Regions from separate parts of the Dickeya parazeae Ech586 genome, predicted to be linked through region 3. Evidence: predicted binding sites of a transcription regulator. Region 3 holds the regulator's gene; each other region holds the start of a gene.
The links. The regulator CRP, encoded in region 3, controls carbon source genes, mostly activating them, when cyclic AMP is high. The targets are predictions, from matches to a motif close to ATGTGANNNNNNTCACAT.
Positions count from the first base shown of each region.

Region 1 (7,236 bases), 300 kb from region 3:
TGCCGCCCGGCTTGGGGCGAAACCCTAACGTATCACGATAAAATGCGGTGCTTTTCTCCACGTCGGACACATACAACACCGCGTGATTCAGGCGGGTAATCCCCATCGTCATCTCCTTGTAGATTGCCGGTATAAACCTGCATCCTGACACACGATGACGGCGGAACATATGCCGATTTCCGTTAACCAAAGTCGCCGTACGCATGAGCCGGAGGACATCGAAACGCTAAAGCATACGAAAGGAAAAACGTGTGAAGAGAACAGAGCAAGAAGGGAAGCCGCCGTTCAGCGGCTCGCCACGCTCACCAGTTGCAGCGTAAACGGCTGCGCACGTAACTGACGTTCCACCTCTGGCGACAGGCCGCTGTCAGTGATGATATCGGTCAGTTCAGTCAACGCAGATACGCAAAACAGCGAGTAAGCGCCGTATTTGCTGCTGTCTGCCAGCAACACCCGACGGCTGGCGTTCATGCCTAGATCCTGTTTGATGCCCGCTTTTTCTTCCGTGGGGGTGGTGATGCCTTTCTCCAGGCTCCACGAGTTACAGCTGATAAAGGCAATATCCGGATAGACGCTGCGCAACAAACGACGACCGTGCTCACCAATGCAGGACTGGCTGCTGTCGTCGATACGCCCGCCAATAATCGTCACTTCTATCTGCTTGAACTCAGAGAGAAACAGCGCTATCTGCAAATCGGCGGTGATCACCCGCAGCGGCAAATGCGTCAGGTTACGCGCCAGTTCCAGCATGGTGGTACCGGCATCCAGCACCACTGCATTTCCCGGTTGCACCAGTGTCGCCGCCTGCCGGGCGATGGCCTGCTTTTCCGCCAGGCTGCGCTGCAGCTTTTCATTGGTTGTCGGCTGAGAAGGGATAAACCGGTTGAGCGTCACCCCGCCGTGGCTACGGCTGATGACGCCCTGCTCGTCGAGCTTGATCAAATCGCGGCGAATGGTCGCCGGGGACGCATCAATGACCGTCACAAGTTCATCCACCGTCACCAGATTATGGCTTTTCAGATAATCCAGAATCTGATCAAGACGGCTTTGTCCTCTCACTCGCTCTCCATTTACGCGTAACGTATCAGTCAATGTTGCACCCCACGACATCTTCAACAGGCTCCATATCCGCGATTATATCAGGCCAGTTGCATCGCCAGTTTGATGGAGATCGCCATGCTGTCAGACTTCGCTTTACCTGTCCAGGCGATATCAAACGCGGTACCGTGGTCCGCTGAGGTGCGGATAAACGGCAACCCGGCGGTGATATTCACACCATCATAAAAGCCCAGCAGTTTAAGCGGAATATGTCCCTGATCGTGGTACATCGCCACCACCATGTCGTATTGCCCCTCGTATGCCTGCAGGTACACCGTATCCGGCGGGCACGGGCCGTACGCGTCGATGCCTTTGGCTTTCATCGCCTCGATGGACGGACCGACAATAGTAATCTCTTCATCGCCGAACAAGCCATTTTCACCCGCATGCGGATTCACCCCGGCAACCGCAATGCGCGGCGCCTGATAGCCCACACGTTTGAGGAAGGTATCCGCCATCGCAATCACGGTTTCAACCCGATCACGGTTAAGCGTATCCAGGAATTTACGCAACGCAATATGGGTCGTGACATGAATCACTTTCAGTTTATCGGTGTACAACACCATCGCATAGTCACGGCTGTGGGTCAGCTTCGCCAGCAACTCGGTGTGCCCCGGGTAGAGGTGACCGGCAGAGTGCAGCGCCTCTTTGTTGAGCGGCGCGGTGGCAATCGCATGGACTTCACCCGCCATCGCCAGCTCGGTGGCGCGTTTCACGCAACGGTACGCCAGATCGCCCGCCTGCGCCTGTACCACGCCTTGTTTGAGACCCTGCGGGTCAGCCAGCGGCTCGTCGATCACGTTGATAACGCCGGGAGCGAAATGCGCATCGGCAGGCCGTTCGATTTCGTTGAGCTCCACCTGCGGCACAACGCCTAACGCCAGAATACGGCGCAGCGTCTGTACGCAGCCCACCACCACCGCCGGTGCGCCGGACAGTTCGCCTTCGGCCAACGACTTGATGATGATTTCCGGGCCGATGCCCGCCGGGTCGCCCATAGTTACCGCAATAATTTTACTCACACACGCTCTCCTCAATAAAACGCAATACATTCAGCAGGGTGGCCTCATCGCCAAACCCGCCCGCTTTCGTCATGACGGGAATGTCACCCACCAGGCTGTCGAGCAAACGTCCCCAGGGGACGCAGGAAGCAATCTGTCCTTTGATATGAAATCCGCTGGCCTGTAACGCGGTCGCGGCCGCAATGGCGATATCCCCGCCGGATAAATAGAGCCCGCCCGGTCGCTGACGCTGCACGATACGCCGCGTCAGTTCACCCAGCTGGCGACTGATGGTCTCCCCCAGTTGCTGACGGCTCATGCCGTAGCGCTGGCACAGACTGTCCACTTCAAATCGCTGATTATCGTCACGGCAGGTGCGCAGCACGCAGTGCTGTCCTGCGGCCAACACAGCCACCGCCTGCTGGCTGATTTGCACTAGCAAACCGTCATCCGCCGTCAGTAACCCGGCGATGTCTATATCGATTAACCGCACGTCGGGGCGTTGACCGGCCGCCTTAATCTGCAATTGAGCAATTTCACTCATCGAACCAATCACCGCCAGCAACGACCGACACGGTGCCGGAAACGACAGATACTGTGCCAGCGCTTCACTCAACCCGGCAGACCCCACCAGCAGCGGTTTTTCTGCCAATTGAGCGGCGGCCGCAACAATATGGTCAAGATCCTGCTGACTCTCGGCATCCAGCACCACCAGCCGCACACCGCTATCACTGAGCTGTTGCAGTCGAGCCGCCAGATTGCCGCCACGCACCTCGTCCAGCGACAACGCCGCCTGAGCCAGTTGGGTTTGCTCCGCCAGTCGTTTACCGATGGATGCTGAACGTACCGGCGTTTTCGGGTCGCTGGCAAATTCGGTATCCGTCAGCAACACGCCGTGTACCCACACTTGCCCATCACGGGTGACACGCCCCAGCGTTGGAGCAGCAGGCGCAATCAATGCCAGCGACAGATCCGCCGCATTCAGTGCCGCTTCTATTTCTGCGCCGGGGTTACCACGCAGGGTCGAATCCAGCTTTTTAACGATCCAACCGCGTGCGCCGGTTTTACGCCACAACGCCACCGCCTGTGCGGTACGCTCCGCCGCCACGGAAGCCGTGACAGCACGGCTGTCGGTGTTCACCACCAGCGCGTCATCCGTCTGTCCGGTATGGATAGCCGTGACGTCAAACATCACATTCACCCGCGCGCCCTGCAGCGCCAAACCGACGCCCGCATCGTTCGCACCAGTGAAGTCATCCGCCACCACCATGATTGGGGTGAAATCACGCCCGTCCGGCATACCCACTCTCCATCAGTTCGATTACCTGAAAATGATTATATTGAATCATGATTGATTATATGTGAGCAACATCAAATTATTCAAAACCAATTTCACCTATAAATTACCCCACACAATGCGAGTAAAACGATTTTTTTCCATCACAGCATAGAAATGTGATTGAAAAAAATCAGACCTATCCAGCTGAAGTCACAGCAAAAAGACAAGGTACCAGTATGAATATCAACAGCACCCTCATCAGCGGTTATCAGGCACTCCAGGATCTGGGCTACCTCCTGCGCGGCAGGCAGCACGTACTGTTGGTGACGGACAGGAACATCGTGGGACTGGCCGGGGTTCAGTCTCTGATCGCGCAACTGAAGGACAGCGTGCCACACCTTTCCCTGATTGATAACGTGCCGGCCGAACCCAGCCAGCACGATGTGGCGGCGGTCTTGCAACAATTGCCCGCCACCCAGCCTGATCTGGTGATCGGTGTCGGGGGCGGTAGCGTACTGGACGTCGCCAAACTGCTGTCGCTGCTGTGCGCCGGCGAAGAAGGCATCACGCTTGATAGCCTGCTGGAAGGTCGCAAACCGACACGGCGCACCACCTCGTTGCTGATCCCAACAACAGCGGGCACCGGTTCCGAAGCCACGCCAAACGCCATTCTGGCTATTCCGGAAAAAGAAACCAAAGTCGGGATTATCACCCCGGTAATGCTGCCGGATTATGTGGCGCTGATACCTGAACTGACCACCAGCATGCCAGCGCACATTGCTGCTTCAACCGGCATTGATGCGCTCTGTCACCTGATCGAATGCTTTACCGCCACCATCGCCAACCCGGTGGCCGACAACTATGCCTTAATCGGCATGAAGAAACTGTTCGCCAACATCGAAACCGCGGTGAACGAACCTTCTAATCTGGAAGCGCGCCTGAACATGCTGTGGGCTTCCTATTACGGCGGCGCGTCTATCGCCCACTCCGGTACTCATCTGGTCCACGCCATGTCTTACCCGCTGGGCGGCAAGTACCACATTCCTCATGGGGTAGCGAACGCCATTCTGCTGGCACCGTGCATGCGCTTCGTCCAGCACGCCGCGGCGGAAAAATTCGCGCAGGCTTATGACCTGCTGCCAGACGCCGACCTGTCGCTTTCCACTGAACAGAAAGCCGCTGCACTGGTGGATTACTTCACCGCGCTGGTGAAACGACTGAATCTGCCGTCGTCGCTGCAACAGTTGGGTATTAGCCCGGATCACCTGCCATATCTGGTGGAGTCCGCCTTGCAGGTACAGCGACTGATGAAAAATGTCCCGACTACCGTGACGGCGCAGGATGTCCACGCCATTTATTCAACGTTGTTTTAACAACCAGCCTAACCTGTTGTTTTAAAAAATTATAAGTGAGTGATTCAACCGTATCCGTTTTAACAACGTCGCTCTGGATAATGAAAAAGACCGAGGAACAATAACGATGACTAAAGCGATTACAGGCGTACTGACGGCGATCGTCACGCCTTTTGACCATCAGGGGGAATTCAGCCCCACCGCCATGCGCCAGCAGGTTCAACGCCAGATGCGCTATGGCAACGGCATTTTCTGTAACGGCACCAACGGTGAATTCTTTGTGTTGCACACCGACGAAAAAGTGGCCGTCACCGAAACCTGCGTGGATGAAGCCGCCGGAAAAGTACCGGTTGTAGCACACATCGGTGAAATCTCTACCCGTGAAACCATCAAGCTCGGCAAGCGCATCGCCGCATTGGGCGTGGATGCCGTTTCCGTCATCACGCCGTATTTCGTGCCGCTCAAACAAAGCGAACTGATAGACCACTACCGCGCGGTGGCGGACGCACTGCCGGTACCGGTGTTCATGTACAACATTCCGGCCCGTACCGGCAATACGCTGCAACCGGAAACGGTGCGCGTGCTGGCCGAGCACCCGAACATTATTGGCATCAAGGACAGCGCCGGTAGTTACGAAAGCCTGAGCGGCTTCTTGCAGGCGGTGAAAGATATGCCGAACTGCGATGTGCTCAACGGCCCGGATTCGCTGATTCATCAGGGGTTTGTTGACGGTTGCTCCGCCTGTATTTCAGGCCTGGCCAACGTGGCGCCACAGGCCATCAGCGAAATCTGGCACCGTTTCCACGCCGGTGACATCGAAGGCTCCCGCCAGGCACAAGAGCAGGTGAGCGAACTGCGTAAGACGCTGTACGCGGTGGCGTTCTCACCTGCCGTGGTGAAAAAAGCGCTGGTACTGATGGGGCAGGACGTCGGCGTCAGCCGCTACCCGATTGCGTTCTCAGCACAAGACGAAGAGACCATTCGCACCATTATTAAACCGTTCTCACAGTGAATGAGAACCTACCCTTACTCCTACAGGATCGAAAACCATGAACCATTTTGATCTGACAGACACACTTATCATCGTCGGGATAATTGTCGTCTACATTGCGCTTACCTCCTTGCTGACCCTGCGCCTGCGCAGTAAGTCCAACTCGGAGTTCATGGAAGGCTCACGCGCACTGCCGGCCTTTATCGTCGGTATCCTGCTGATGACCGAATTTATCGGTGCCAAATCGACCGTCGGTACGTCACAGGCCGCCTTTGAGAGTGGTATCGCGGCCTCCTGGTCGGTGATTGGCGCGGCTATCGGCTTCCTGCTGTTTGGCATGATTCTGGTGAAGAAGATCTATAACACCGGGAAAATCACCATTTCCGGTGCTATCGCTGAACGTTATGGCAACACCACCAAGAACATTATCTCCATCATCATGATCTACGCGCTGTTGCTGGTGAACGTAGGTAACTACGTCAGCGGCGCCGCGGCTATCTCCACCGTGCTGAAAGTGAGCCTGCCGGTGGCGGCGCTGATTACCGCTATCGTCAGTACCTTCTATTTCTACTTCGGCGGCATCAAAGGCGTTGCCTACGTCACGCTGATCCACAGCGGCATGAAATACATCGGGGTGATGGTCATTCTGTTCGTGGCGCTGAAAATGACCGGCGGCATCACGCCGATGGTCGAGAAGATGCCAGAATTCTACTGGACCTGGGACGGCAGTATCGGTGCCAGCACCATTGGCGCATGGCTTATCGGTACCATCGGCTCCATTTTCTGTACCCAGTTTGTGATTCAGGCTATAGCCTCCACCAAAGATGAGAAATCCGCCAAACGGGCGACCTGGATTGCGTTCCTGTTCTGTATGCCGATCGCCATTGCGATTGCCATCATCGGTGTCGCCGCCAAATTCGTACACCCGGAAATCAAGAGCCTGTACGCGTTGCCCATCTTCCTGCAGGACATGAATCCGTGGCTGGCAGGGCTTGTCACCACCTCGCTGGTGGCGTCCATCTTCATCAGCGTGAGTACGGTTGCACTGGCGATTGCCTCGCTGATCGTGAAAGATTTCTACGTGCCGTACTGCAAACCGACACCGGAAAAAGAATTCAAGATGACCCGCGTGTTCTCGCTGATCATCGGCTTCCTGCCGCTGGTGTTCGTGCTGCTGGTGCCGGAAGTGCTGAAACTGTCGTTCTTTACCCGTGCCATTCGTCTGTCGATTTCCGTGGTGGCGATGGTCGCCTTCTACCTGCCGTTCTTTAGCAGTTCGCGTGGCGTCAACGCGGGCCTAATTCTGTCCTGTGTCGTCACCTCAGTCTGGTACATCATGGGTAACCCGTTCGGCATCGACAACATGTACATTGCACTGGCAACACCGGCTGTGGTGATGGTGATTGACCGTCTGATCCCCAACAAAGCCGCCAAAGCCGGACAGAAAGTTGAACCATCCGTACCTCATTCTGGAGCCTAAGTAGTCATGACGACCGAAACGACCGAAACCATTAC
Region 1 is NC_013592.1:3,987,353-3,994,588, forward strand. Features, by position in the region: gene DD586_RS17355 (VOC family protein) at 1-106, opposite strand, end outside; gene DD586_RS17360 (DeoR/GlpR family DNA-binding transcription regulator) at 286-1,110, opposite strand; gene DD586_RS17365 (D-threonate 4-phosphate dehydrogenase) at 1,140-2,120, opposite strand; gene dtnK (D-threonate kinase) at 2,113-3,399, opposite strand; gene DD586_RS17375 (iron-containing alcohol dehydrogenase) at 3,615-4,751, shown strand; gene DD586_RS17380 (dihydrodipicolinate synthase family protein) at 4,858-5,742, shown strand; gene DD586_RS17385 (sodium:solute symporter family protein) at 5,780-7,201, shown strand; gene DD586_RS17390 (sialidase family protein) at 7,208-7,236, shown strand, end outside.
Region 1: DD586_RS17375 (iron-containing alcohol dehydrogenase) is a predicted target of CRP. The motif match lies at 3,459-3,476, and genes of this name have one in related genera.

Region 2 (7,236 bases), 1.5 Mb from region 3:
GGTTTCACCGCATGGGTGAAACGAATCCGGCCATCGGCCTCGCTTTGCGTTTCCTCCTGCATGACCACCGCGTCGGCACCGGCGGGAATCGCCGCACCGGTCATAATGCGGATACAACTGCCTGCAGGCCAATCCGTGTCAAACGGCGCGCCAGCAAATGCTTTACCTGCTACTGGCAACGGCTGGGCGGTGAGCTCATGACACCGCACGGCATAGCCGTCCATCGCCGAATTGTCGAATGGCGGCACATTGATAGGCGAGGTCACCGCGGTGGCGGTAATACGACCGGCAGCCTGATAGATAGAAACGGTTTCTGTGGCGGTAAGTGCGGAAACTTGCGTCAGCATGGCGTGCCGCGCTTGTTCCAGAGAGAGTAAACCCGAAGTATCCATGGCAGCTCCACACACCCGTTCGTTGCATGGCAGGGCAGGCAAAACAGGTATGACATTGATGTATCGATAGCGTGCCATTATGGCAGAAATCGACGGGGGGGAGAATGATGAGTATCAGAAGGGAAAAGGATAAAAAAACGCGGCCGAAGCCGCGTCTGAAAACGTGATTGCCCTGCAATCAGGGCAATCGGCACGCACTATCAGAACGAGGTGCGCTTGTAGGTACGGTACTGCGGATGCCAGAAGTTATGCGCAATCGCTTTGACCAGCGCATCTTCAGACGTCACTTCCGCCACACCCTGCAACTGGGCGGCTTTAGCCACTTCCAGCGCGATGTGTTTGGATACTTCCTGAATGGTGTCGACATCTGGCAGCAGTGCGCCTTCACCCTGATTCGCCAGCGGAGAGCAGTCAGCCAGCGCACGGCTGGATGCCATCAGCATGCCATCAGTAATACGTTTCGCGCCACTGGCCAACACACCCAGACCGATACCTGGGAAAATGTAGGAGTTGTTGCACTGCGCGATCGGGTAAACCTTGTCTTTGTGTTTTACCGGGGAGAACGGGCTACCGGTCGCGACCAGTGCGGCACCGTCGGTCCAGCGGATGATATCTTCCGGACGCGCTTCCACACGAGATGTCGGGTTAGACAACGGCATCACGATTGGGCGAGCGCAATTGCGGTGCATTTCACGGATGATTTCTTCCGTGAACAGGCCCGGCTGACCTGATACGCCGATCAGGATAGTCGGCTTGGCGTTACGCATCACATCCATCAACGAGATGGCGTCACGGGTGACGTCCCACTGAGCCAGTTTGTCGCTTTTCTGCACCAGCTTGCTCTGGAAGTCGAGCAGGTTAGGCAGTTTGTCGGTCAACAGGCCAAAACGGTCTACCATGAATACGCGGGCGCGGGCTTCTTCGTCGCTCAGGCCTTCAGACTTCATCTGTGCGATAATCTGCTCGGCGATACCGCAACCGGCGGAACCAGCACCCAGGAAAGCCACGGTCTGATCACGTAACTGGCTGCCTGCAGCACGGCTGGCGGCGATCAGGCTGCCCAGTGCTACGGCGGCGGTGCCTTGAATGTCGTCGTTGAAGCTACAGATTTCATCACGGTAGCGGTTCAGCAACGGCATGGCGTTGTTCTGTGCGAAGTCTTCGAACTGCAGCAGAACGTTCGGCCAGCGACGTTTCACCGCCTGAATGAATTCGTTCACGAATTCATAGTATTCGTCACCGGTAATACGCGGGTGACGCCAGCCCATGTACAGCGGGTCGTTGAGCAGTTGCGGGTTGTTGGTACCGACATCCAGTACTACCGGCAGGGTATACGCTGGGCTGATGCCGCCGCACGCGGTGTACAATGACAGCTTACCGATCGGAATCCCCATACCGCCGATACCCTGGTCGCCCAGACCCAGAATACGCTCGCCGTCCGTCACCACGATGACTTTTACGTTCTGTTTGGTGGCGTTTTGCAGCATATCGTCGATATGCTCACGGTTAGGATAGGAGATGAACAGACCACGGGCACGACGATAAATGTCGGAGAAGTGCTCACAAGCGGCACCAACCGTCGGCGTGTAAATGATCGGCATCATTTCGCTCAGGTGGTTTTCCAGCAGGCGGTAGAACAGGGTTTCGTTCGTGTCCTGGATATTACGCAGGTACACGTGTTTTTCCATATCGTTCTTGAATTCCTGATACTGCCGCCAGGCGCGTTCTGCTTGTTCTTCAATGGTTTCTACCGCTTCAGGCAGCAGACCGTGCAGGTTGAAGTGACCACGTTCTTCTTCGGTAAAGGCGCTGCCTTTGTTCAGAAGGGGAAACTCGAGCAGGAGAGGACCAGCATAAGGGATGTAGAGCGGACGTTTACTTTCGTATTCCAATTCCATGACTTTTTCGACTCTTTGGTAGCTGAAACCGGTTCGGGAGAACCAGCGGGAAGCGATCGATACCGGGATCTTAAAGTACCCAGCAAATATGTACAGGGATTGTTAATTAAAATAATTACAGATGACTTGCATATAAAAAATATGTGGGGGAAGTCACATAGATACAGCTTTCAGCGACCAACATAGACAGCCTCAAGGTGAGGATGCCGCCATCTCATTATTCCCACGATATTCTCACGATGAATAAGACGGCGGCGTCATGTCTTAATCGGCCAGCGCGCGATGCAGCGAAGTGCACCCTAACGAGGCCAGCAACGGTTGGGCCAGACTCCACTGACTGAGTGTGGCATGGCTTGATTCCACCAAAACCGCATGCTGAATGTCGCTGAATGCTTCGCCAGCCAGATTGACCAGATTCAGCGCGGCCTGTAACGGGGGCAGGCTGGGGTTGAACGCGGCGTTTTCCGCGTAGCGACCGGTATAGCGGTGGCCTTGCCGCGTCTCCAGCGCGATGCCGCTAAACGCTTTACTGTACGGCGCATGGCTGCGGTTGGCGGCGGCTAGCGCTAACTGACACAGCGTGTCATCCGTTGCCAGTGTTAATCCATTATCGATGGTATCCATCAACAGGGTGTTGATCGCCAGGTCTCGTGGGCCAAAGGCATCCGGCAGGTAATGGCCGAGCGGGGCCGCCGCGCGTCCCGGCAGACAAATACGCAATTCAGGTGCACTGTTCAGTTCATTCATGAACTGGCGGCAGTGACCACAGGGCGTGTAATTGACGGTCACCGCGCGCAACGCGGGTTCATCGCGCAACCAGGCGTGGCTAATCGCGCTTTGTTCGGCATGGATAGTCTGCTGTAACGGCAGGCCGTCAAACTCCATATTGGCGCCCCAGTAGAATGCGCCACTGACACCTTGTGCGATGGCACCGACGTGAAAATCAGACACTGGCGTCAGCGCGCAGGCGGCAGCCAGCGGCAGCAGGGCAAAGGCCAGCCCATCGGCGTCGAGATGGCAGTGGGCGCAAATCTGGCGGACGTCGTCAGCGGTTAGCATGGCGGCGAAATCGTCACGCGCCAGTATGGGTGCCAGTGCGGTTTGTAGCGTTGCAGGCAATTGCGTGAAGGCGTCATGAAAGCGTGCTTGCATGGTGGTTTCTCTTTCCCGGTTTACAAGGCGTACTGACCCAAGTGTGGACAGTGATACAGCTAATATTTGTGATTATTATCACTTTTAGAATGAAATGAATGAAAAAGAAATTACAAATGCGAGATATCTCGCAGGTTTTAAGCCAGTTGCAAGCAGGAAAAACAGACTGAAGGGGGGCGTTATGCCCCCATCAGACGGACGATCACCGGAAATAGGAATGGCGCGATCAGTGAAGTGATGATGCCGCAGATAACAAGAGCCAGCGAGCTGAAGGCACCCTCTTGAAAATCGACTTCCGCGCAGCGGGCGGTACCGAGTGCGTGTGACGCTGTTCCCATTGCCAGTCCGCGGGCAGATTTGGCGCGAATATTTAACCGATTTAATAACGCGTGGCCCATGACTGCGCCGACAATACCAACAAGAATCACACACAGAGCGCTGACGGCGGGAATGCCGCCGATAGCACTGGCAACAGCCATAGCGATTGGTGTGGTGACCGACTTTGGCAGCACGGAGGCGGCGATTTCCCGCGAAGCACCGAGCCACAAGGCAATCACGGTGCCGGAAATAATGGCGGTGACGCTACCGATAAAACAAACACTGATGATGGATTTCCAGCGCGCGCGGATTTGATGTAGCTGTTCATATAATGGAAAAGCCAGCGCCACCACCGCGGGTTGCAGTAGGCTGTTGAGGATGGCGCTGCCGCTAAAATAGTGACTGTAAGGGATATCCAGAACCAGCAGCAGCGGGATGATCACCAGCATCGAGACCAGCAACGGGTTCAGTAATGGCATTTTCAACGTTAACGCTACGTGACGGGCGCCAAAGAAAACCACCAGCGTCAGCGGTAGTGACCACCACAGATAATTCAGCATTATTTCTCTTCCTTCGTGTCTGTGGTGTTCCGGTCTGGTGCTACCCGATCACGGTGCATCATCTGGGTGGTGTAACCCACAACTGTCATGACCACAAATGTGCTGACCAGACAGGAAACGACGATGGGGCCGAACTGATCGCGCACAACGCCATAATAATTCATCACCCCCACCCCGATAGGCACGAACAGCAGTGCCATGTAGCGGATCAGTAACTGGCAACCCGGCTTGACCCAGCGCGACGGCAGAATTTGCGATGCCAGCAAGGCAAACAGCACCAACATGCCGAGAATGCTGCCGGGAATGGTAATCGGGAGTAGCGCGGATATCGCATTGCCAATAAACAGACACAGATAAATCAATGCGAAAGCGCGTAAATACTGCCAGCACAGTGTGATGGTATTGCGCATAGAGGAAAATCCTGAAGAACCGTTAAGATGATGATAACGCTAATGTCGCTAGTGTGCTACGAATCACAAAAATGAGAGGGGAGTTTCACCTCTGCCGTTCGGCTTTTCATGAATGACAGCAGATTGACTGGGGCGTGGATAGATTCAGATTGGCTGGGGGGAACAAGTCGCCGCCATGACGCCGGGGACGCCGGGACGACTTGTGTACCATTACGTTTGTTACGTTCGCTCCATCACATTGGTTCCATGCCATGGACTAAATAGCATGGAACCGTGACGGCGGCTCAGTGAGGCAGGCCATAACCGAATGGGAACAGCGGTTTTGCGCTGTCATAAGGCAGATCGGGCTGCTGGTTGCGCACCGCCGACATAGACGACGGCAGTTCAAACGGCAATTTTGCCGTATAAGCCGCGCCTGACATCAGCCGGTTGAGCAATACGCTATCGCTAACGCCAAAGTTGGCGACCACCGCACGGGTTTTATCCACCACATTGGTCAGGATGGCGGGGCGTTCCATATAGACGGTCACCAGCGTTGGCACTTTAGCGCTGGCGCGCACGATAGCCTGATAGTCCGGGTTGTCGTTGCGAAACGCCAGTGACCCCTCATGATGGCGGCTGCCGAAGAAAAAGTTCTTGTGTGGCTGTTCGTATGGCGTGTGGGTGCGGATCAGCGCTACGTCGGCCTGTTCTGGCGTATTCACGACGATAAAGCCAACCTCCTGTGCCGCGTTTGCCGCAATACCGTGCAGCCAGACCCGGCTGCCTTTACGCAGTGGTAACAGATTATTGTTTTGCAACAGGACCAGTGAGCGGGCCTGGGTGTCATCTGCCAGTTGTTGCCAGTCTGCTCTGCCGACGATGTCGTTGGCTTGTGTGGCATTAACGTAGGGGCGTTCGAATAATCCGGTCTGGAATTTCTGTTTCAGTATGCGGTTGACGGAGGTATCAAGGCGAGCTTCGCTCAGTTTGCCGTCCTGTACCGCCTGCACCAGCAGCGCTGAGTCGGTGACGCCGCCGAACTGATCAACCCCGGCATTCACGGCTTTGACGAAGCGCTCGGCGGGTGTCAGTTTCTCCACACCCCATGGCATACCGCGCGGCACTGGTTTTTCCCCCGGCTTCACGCCAGTCAGGCAATCGCCTTTGCAGTCGTTGGTGATAAGCCAGTCGCTGAGGATGACGCCATCAAAACCATACTGACCGCGCAGCAGGTCAGTGAGCAGGAAGCGATTGAACCCGGCCCCGACCTGTTCAATGGGTTTGCCGTGCCAGCTCGCGTTTCGCAAGATGGAGTAAGTCGGCATGATACCCGCCGCATGGGCTTCAAACGCTCCGGTAAACGGGTCGATGTGCCATTGCAGGTTGTTTTGCCGGAATTGCGCGTACTTGCCGTAAACATTGTGACTGTCCCAACCGTCTTTCGCCGCACCGTAACCGACCCAGTGTTTTACTATCGAAATGACGCTTTGTGCGTTGAGACCATTTTTACCGTTCTGCATACCGGTGACATAACCGCGCACCATTTTTTTCGTCAGGTCAGGGTCTTCGCCAAAGGTGCCATCAATACGTGGCCAGCGTGGTTCGGTGGCGAGGTCTGCCTGCGGTGATAACGCTTCGGTGATGCCGACGGCGCGGTATTCCTGGCGCACAATATCGGCAAAGCGTCTGACCAGTTCTTCGTCGCCAATTGCTGCCAGTCCAAGCGTTTCCGGCCATTTGCTGAATTTACCCACCGACACGCTGACGCCGACCAGTGACTGGAACGAACTGCGCGGGTCGGTACTGATAGTGAGAGGGATCCCCAGCCGGGTGGCTTCGGCTAGTTGCTGTAATTTATTGTTTTCCTCGGCCATCTGGGCCGGATTATCGCCGGAAAGCCGGGTAATAAAGCTGTTGACGTAGCGATCGGCAATCATGGTCTTTGCCGCATTGAGATCATACTGAGTACCGGCACCGGTGACGCTGCCTGCCGTTGGCGCGGAACCGTGCATCATCACCCCGGCTTTTTCCGCCAGCGTCATGCGTGAGACCAGGTCCGCCGCCCGCTCTGCCGCAGGTAAACGCCAGTCTTCGTACGGGTTGAGTTTTCCGTCGCGGTTCAGATCTTTAAATGTCAGCCCGTTGACCGTGATCAACGGTGCGCCACGGGTATCGAGCACGGCCTGTTGTACTGCGCTTGCCAGAGGGGAAAACAGTAAGGGAAGCGCGATGAGAAGCGCCTTTTGTCGTGTCGCACTTTTTTCCATGTGTAGATTTCTCGTTATTTGAGGTGGTACAGCGGTTGCAGACAACAGCAATACCGCTTCACAGCGCATGTGGGAGAGCGCTCGCCGTTGTCCTGCCAGAGAGGTCGTTCACATTAACAATTCACATCAATAGTCCACATCAACACTAGTGCAGCCTTCAGGTGGCCTTCAAGTCAGCGGGATAAAATTCTGGATAGAGTTCAAAGAAATAGTGGTGACCTGTGCGCTGCCACCGGAGGGAGGTGGCAGCAATCATT
Region 2 is NC_013592.1:2,802,795-2,810,030, reverse strand. Features, by position in the region: gene moeA (molybdopterin molybdotransferase MoeA) at 1-392, opposite strand, end outside; gene DD586_RS12330 (NAD-dependent malic enzyme) at 593-2,290, opposite strand; gene cdd (cytidine deaminase) at 2,555-3,442, opposite strand; gene DD586_RS12320 (CidB/LrgB family autolysis modulator) at 3,622-4,320, opposite strand; gene DD586_RS12315 (CidA/LrgA family protein) at 4,320-4,730, opposite strand; gene DD586_RS12310 (glycoside hydrolase family 3 protein) at 5,015-6,979, opposite strand.
Region 2: cdd (cytidine deaminase) is a predicted target of CRP. The motif match lies at 3,509-3,526, and genes of this name have one in related genera.

Region 3 (7,236 bases):
TGCCTGTTATTTTTATACGGTAGAAGATGATTTGGCAGAAATGATCCTGTCGTTTTACGACACGAAGGAAAATCCATCTTCATAGATAGTGCCACGGAGCGCCCGCCCCCTCCCCAAAAAGGGGGCGGGTGCGGTGCCAGACGCTATCCTGCTATTGCAGATTTTTCGCCAAATAAGAAAAATTGCGGGTATTTTTGTGGGTATCGCAGAGTGATTTCCGTAGTTTACTTATTACATATCAGTAATTTAAATATTATATGCTGCTACTTATCGACAACTACGACTCCTTTACCTACAACCTGTACCAGTATTTTTGCGAACTGGGTTCAGAGGTGCTGGTCAGGCGTAATGATGCGCTGACGCTGGCAGACATTGAGCGGTTATCGCCGCAACGACTGGTGATTTCTCCCGGCCCCTGTACACCGGATGACGCAGGGATCTCGCTGGCGGCGATTCGCCATTTTGCCGGTCAACTGCCGATTCTGGGGGTATGCCTGGGGCATCAGGCGCTGGGACAGGTATTTGGCGCTCAGGTGGTGCGCGCCCGTCAGGTGATGCACGGCAAAACCTCGCCGGTACGGCATACCGGGCGCGGTGTGTTCGCCGGGCTGGCAAACCCGCTCACTGTCACGCGTTACCATTCGCTGGTGTTGGAAAAAAATACGCTGCCTGACTGTTTTGAGGTCACTGCATGGACTGAGTTTGACGGTGATATCGACGAGATCATGGGGATACGTCATCGCTCGTTGCCGCTGGAAGGTGTGCAGTTTCATCCAGAAAGCATCCTCAGCCAGCAAGGGCATCAGCTATTGAAAAATTTCCTTGATTTATAGTCGGATAGCGCAGGTCAGGACGGGTGTATCGGATTAGCGATTGCCTATTTTTGATTTTTTATGCATATTTATTGATTATATTTTCACTTAAAATCTTCACTCCACACTACGGGATATGACAACGGGGCAGCAAATGGCGACAGAGAAAGCAGCAGTAACACGGGATACTTACGATAAGGTAATTCTTCCGGTTTATGCACCCGCGCAGTTTGTGCCGGTAAAAGGCAAAGGGAGCCGTGTCTGGGATCAGCAGGGCAAAGAATATATCGATTTCTCCGGCGGCATCGCGGTAACGGCGCTGGGACATTGCCATCCGGCGTTGGTGGCGGCGTTGAAAGAGCAGGGTGAAACCCTGTGGCACACCAGCAACGTATTCACCAACGAACCGGCGCTGCGTCTGGCGACCAAACTGATCAACGCCACGTTTGCCGATCGTGTGTTTTTCGCCAACTCCGGTGCAGAAGCCAATGAAGCGGCGTTCAAACTGGCACGGCATTACGCCATTACCCGTCATAGCCCGTACAAAACCAAGATAATCTCGTTTTACCAGTCGTTTCATGGTCGCACCTTGTTTACCGTGTCGGTCGGTGGTCAGCCGAAATATGCCGATGGCTTCGGCCCGAAACCGGCGGATATCGTGCACGTGCCGTTCAACGACTTGGACGCGGTCAAAGCAGTAATGGATGACCACACCTGTGCCGTGGTGTTGGAGCCGATTCAGGGCGAAGGCGGTATTACGCCAGCGACACCGGCGTTCCTCAAGGGGGTGCGTGAGCTGTGCGATCAGTATCAGGCGCTGCTGGTGTTTGATGAAGTACAGTGTGGTATGGGCCGCAGCGGTAAGCTGTTCTCTTATATGCACTACGGCATCACGCCGGATATTCTGACCACCGCGAAAGCGCTGGGCGGCGGTTTCCCGATCAGCGCCATGCTGACCACGGAAGAGATTGCGTCGGTGATGGCGGTTGGGACACACGGCACCACCTATGGCGGCAACCCGCTGGCTTGCGCGGTGGCGGAAGCGGCGCTGGATGTGATCAATACACCGGAAGTGCTGTCCGGCGTGGTCGATCGCCATGCGCGTTTTGTGTCTGCGCTTGAGCGCATCAACGCCCAGTACGGTATTTTTGATGAAATCCGTGGCATGGGCCTGCTGCTGGGCGCACAGCTAAAACCGGCCTGGCATGGCCGCGCCCGTGATTTTCTGGCGGCATCGGCAGATCTGGGGTTGATGATTTTGGTGGCAGGGCCGGATGTGATCCGTTTTGTGCCGTCGCTGGTGATCACCCCGGAAGAGATCGACCAGGGGATGGCACTGTTTGAAAAAGCCGTGGCGCAGGTAGTGAAGGGCGCGTAATCGCGGTTGCCGCCTTTAGCTGAAGTGAAAAGAGCGTGCCATGTGGCACGCTCTTTTCACGTCTACAAGCTAGCTGATGATAAATCAGCGAGTACCATATACCACGATGGTTTTACCGTGGGCGGAGATCAGGTTCTGGTCTTCCAGCATTTTCAGAATGCGGCCGACAGTTTCGCGGGAACAGCCGACGATCTGGCCGATTTCCTGACGGGTGATCTTGATCTGCATACCATCCGGGTGGGTCATGGCGTCCGGCTGTTTGGCCAGATTAAGCAGGGTTTGCGCGATGCGGCCCGTCACGTCGAGGAACGCCAGGTTGCCGACTTTTTGCGAGGTCACCTGCAGACGACGTGCCATCTGTGAGGACAAGCGCATCAGAATGTCCGGGTTGACCTGGATGAGCTGGCGGAATTTTTTATAGGAGATTTCAGCAACTTCACAGGCTGTTTTCGCCCGGACCCACGCACTGCGTTCCTGCCCGTCTTCAAACAAGCCAAGTTCGCCAATAAAATCGCCCTGATTCAGATAAGACAGAATCATTTCCTTGCCTTCTTCATCCTTGATCAGCACGGCAACCGAGCCTTTCACGATGTAGTAAAGCGTCTCTGCTTTTTCACCCTGGTGGATTAGGGTGCTCTTCGATGGGTACTTGTGAATGTGGCAATGAGAAAGGAACCATTCGAGAGTCGGGTCTGTTTGCGGTTTGCCGAGAACCATTCGCTGTTATCCTCTGTTGTTAATTCACTGCGCAAATCACAGGGCTCAGAGTTCCCTGTACGGCGTGATAACATAGTTATAATTCAATTCCGTCCTGGCGGAATGACGTCAGGGAATATACTGAGGCTGTCTATCAGATGACGCCAGTAAGCCGGTGGTGGGTCAGGCATCGGCTCAACAACACATGCCGGTTTACGCTTTTGTTTGTAACACAGGTTGAGTGTAGTGTCTTGTGTTGTCTCGCTTCAGCATGATTAAGCTCTGATTATCAGGCTTTTTTGTACATAAGCGATGTAAAATTTCAAAAATAATTGATTGAGGACAAAATTATGCAGGCGCGGGTGAAATGGGTTGAAGGGTTAACGTTTCTTGGTGAATCCGCTTCCGGACATCAACTGCTGATGGATGGCAACGCAGGCGATAAAGCGCCCAGCCCGATGGAAATGGTACTGATGGCCGCAGGCGGATGCAGCGCCATCGATGTGGTGTCTATCCTGCAAAAAGGCCGTCATGACGTGGTGGATTGTGAAGTCCGCCTGACGTCTGAACGCCGTGAGGAGGCACCGCGCCTGTTCACCGCCATCAACCTGCATTTTATCGTCACCGGCAAGGGCTTGGGCGATAAAGCCGTGGAGCGCGCGGTGTCGCTGTCAGCCGAAAAATACTGCTCTGTGGCGTTGATGCTGGGAAAAGCCGTGAACATCACCCACAGCCATGAAGTGATCGCGCTGGATTAAACACCTCTGCTCGCGGTGGTGTGCTGTCCTGGCCACCGCGTCGTTAAGCGCCGGTTTATCGGCGCTTATCATCGCTCTTATCGCCGGTGTCAGTCGATTTTATTGCCTTCCATCAACCGCTGCACCAGCGGCATCATGATCAACTCCATCGCCAGCCCCATTTTGCCACCCGGTACCACCAGCGTATTGATGTGGGAAATGAACGAGCCCTGCAACATGGCCAGCAGGTAGGGGTAATCAATGCGGTCCAGACCCTGAAAGTGGATCACCACGAAACTTTCGTCCATCGAGGGAATGGCTTTGGCGGCGAACGGGTTAGAGGTATCAACCGTCGGCACCCGCTGGAAGTTGATGTGGGTGCGGGAAAACTGCGGGGTAATATGGGTGATGTAGTCTTCCATCGAGCGCACGACGGAATCCATCACCGCCTCGCGGGAGTGACCGCGTTCGTTAACGTCGCGTACCAGCTTCTGAATCCATTCCAGGTTGACTATCGGCACCACACCGACCAGCAGGTCGACATGCCGGGCAACATCATGCTGCGCGGTGACCACGCCGCCGTGTAATCCCTCGTAGAACAGCAGGTCGGTCGGCTCTGGCATCGGCTCCCAGGGCGTGAAAGTCCCCGGCACCTGATTGTAGGGGATGGCTTCATCATAGGTGTGCAGGTATTTGCGGGTCTGTCCGGTGCCGCTACGACCGTATTCGATAAAGGTGTTTTCCAGTTGGCAGAAGTCGTTGGCTTCCGGCCCGAAATAGCTGATGTGACGCCCCAGATCCCGTGCCTTGCGGATCGCCATATCCATTTCCGGTCGGGTATAGCGGTGATAACTGTCGCCATCCACCAGCGCGGCGCGCAGATTCAGTTGCTGGAATATCTTGCGAAACGCCAGGCTGGTGGTCGTGGTCCCCGCGCCGCTGGAGCCGGTGACCGCGATAATCGGGTGCTGGTGCGACATGGTGTGTAACCTCCGATGTGTAGGGCAATCTTCGGTGAAGTCATCATTCGATGAGTAAGGGCTATGCCGTGCAGAGCCATCAGGCCATGTTATATCTGATCCATGTTAGATCTGATCATTGTTAGCATGTTTATCGCACACTGACACGGCAATTTACGTTTTTAAGCGATTGATTCAGGGCTGATACCGTTCATTATTGCTGAGCTGGCGGCGGGGCATGATATTGACGGTTTCATGCAATTCCGACCACACCAGGACGACCTCGCCGTGCGCCAGTTGCTGACGTATATCTGCCACTTTCTCTTCCAGTGTGCGCTCCTGCTCGCCGTAGTCGGTGCCTTCACGCAGGACGAACGATTCAATCAGATTTTGCAGTGTTTCCGGTGCCAGTTCTTGCCAGGGAATGATCATGCGTGCTGCTCCAGATAAGGGGTAAACCACTCGGGAATACGGTGCTCCAGCCACAATTCAGGCTGTCGCCAGGATCCGCCAACAAAACCGACATGACCGCCATGTTCCGTCAACTGGTAGTCGATATTGGTCGGGAGTTGCGAGACATCAGCGATGACTTCCGGCGTCATAAACGGGTCGTCTTTGGCGTGGATGACCAGTAATGGCTGGCGGATACGCGGCAGTAAAGGCAGGGCGCTGCTGCGTCGGTAATAATCGGTTGCGTCGGTGAAACCGTGCAGCGGTGATGTGACCAGCTCGTCAAACTCTCGCAGGCGATGCACCCGACGTAACCGACTGGCGGACACCGGCAGGCAATCGGGGTACATCGCCAACTTGTGCAAGGCGTTGCGACGCAGTGAATTCAGCAGATAGAACTGGTAGAGGCGTGAAAAACCCTGTTCCAGACGAGTGCTACACGGCTCGAGCATCAATGGCGCGGATACCACCGCCGCGGCATCCAACGGGCAGGACGCACCTTGTTGCGCCAGCAGGCAAGCCAGCATATTCCCACCCAGAGAAAACCCCGCCGCGACGGTGGGGACGTCACCCAGCGTCTGACGCAGCCAGTGCAGGAAGTAGCGTGCGTCTTCGGTTTCACTGGCGTGATACGCCCGTGGCAGGCGGTTCGGTTGTCCGCTGCAACCACGAAAGTGCATCACCACCGCCAGCCAGCCGCGCTGTTGGCAGGCGGCCATCAGTCCGTGGGCGTAAGGGCTGTGAAAACTGCCTTCCAGCCCGTGAAACAGTACCACACGGGGTTTATGTGCTGCGTGTTGTGGCGCTTCGCTCCAGGCCAGGTCGATAAAATCGCCGTCCGGCAAGGTCAGACGCTGCCAGACGGGTTTCAGAGCCGCATGACGGCGAAGCAGACGCGGTAGCAGCGTCTGAATATGCGGGTTGCGCCCACCCGGCAGGGGCTGAAAGCACGCATTACGGTAAGAAGAATTATTCATAAAAAGAGAGCCATGATGAAAAGAGGCATTGGGGCCCGCCGCGGCATGGTGAAGCACTTGTCTGCATCCTGTCGCGCTGCTAGGTTTAACGTCCCTTATGTTAAAGGATCGTCGTTTCATGGAGCACGTCAGCCTGTTTCTTTCAATGCTCGGTTTCTTGTGGGTCGCTGCCATTACACCTGGGCCCAATAATATGCTACTTACGGCCTCCGCAGCCAACTTTGGCGTATTACGCTCTATGTCGTTGATGCTGGGTATCATGATCGGTATGCAGAGCATACTGTTGTTGGTGGCACTGGGGCTGGGTAGCCTGATCCTGCTTTATCCCTCGCTGCATCTGGCGCTGAAGCTACTGGGCAGTGCCTATCTGCTGTGGTTATCGTGGAAGATTGCCACGGCGGCTTACGAAAAGCTGGATACCGAAACGGCACCGCCGCGGCCGATTCCGTTGTATCAGGGTGGGTTGTTGCAGTTCCTCAACCCCAAAGCCTGGCTGATGTCACTGGGCGCGGTCGCGGGGTTTAGCCTGTCTGGCGACGGCTATGTCGGGTCGGTGGTGGCCATCAGCGTGGCGATGGTGTGCGTTAATTTCGTGGCCGGGGTTATCTGGCTGGGATTTGGTGCGATGATCGGCCGCCTGCTGCAAAGTCCGCGTGCCTGGAAAGTATTCAACCTCGCGATGGGGTTACTGACCGCGACCTGCGTGCTGATGATCTGGCATTAATCATCGTGAAGAGCGTCTGAACAGCGGGCCACCGTATTGCGCCCGCCGTTCACTCTGGATGGTGCTTACCCTTGGGCTTCGGCGTCGCGCAGCAACTGTTCGAGTTGTTCCTGCGCATCCAGCCAGGCCATTTCGGTGTTCTCCAGTTCGGCCTTCGTCACGCTTTGTTTTTGCAAACAGTCGGTCAATTCGCTTTTGCGGCTGACGTCATATAACCCGCTGTCGGCAAGGCGCTCTTCTACCGCACTCAGCGTTGCTTGCAGCTTCTCCATCTGTTGTTCCAGTTGGGTTATCTGCTTACGCAGCGGTTGAGTCAGTGTGCGCAGTTCGGCGTCACGCCGTTTTTGATCCTTCCTCGACTGCGCACTGTTGGCGGCGTTGTCTTTGGGGGCGGATTCTGTCGCGTTATCCTGCTTTTGTGCATCCAATAGCCACTGCTGGTAATCTTCCAGATCGCCGTCAAACGGCTCGACCTTGCCGTCGTGCACCAGATAGAGATCGTC
Region 3 is NC_013592.1:4,290,403-4,297,638, reverse strand. Features, by position in the region: gene DD586_RS18760 (helix-turn-helix transcriptional regulator) at 1-85, shown strand, start outside; gene DD586_RS18755 (aminodeoxychorismate synthase component II) at 258-833, shown strand; gene argD (bifunctional acetylornithine/succinyldiaminopimelate transaminase) at 967-2,190, shown strand; gene crp (cAMP-activated global transcriptional regulator CRP) at 2,275-2,907, opposite strand; gene DD586_RS18740 (OsmC family protein) at 3,237-3,644, shown strand; gene DD586_RS18735 (phosphoribulokinase) at 3,734-4,603, opposite strand; gene DD586_RS18730 (YheU family protein) at 4,778-5,014, opposite strand; gene DD586_RS18725 (hydrolase) at 5,011-6,009, opposite strand; gene DD586_RS18720 (LysE family translocator) at 6,128-6,733, shown strand; gene DD586_RS18715 (ABC transporter ATP-binding protein) at 6,799-7,236, opposite strand, start outside.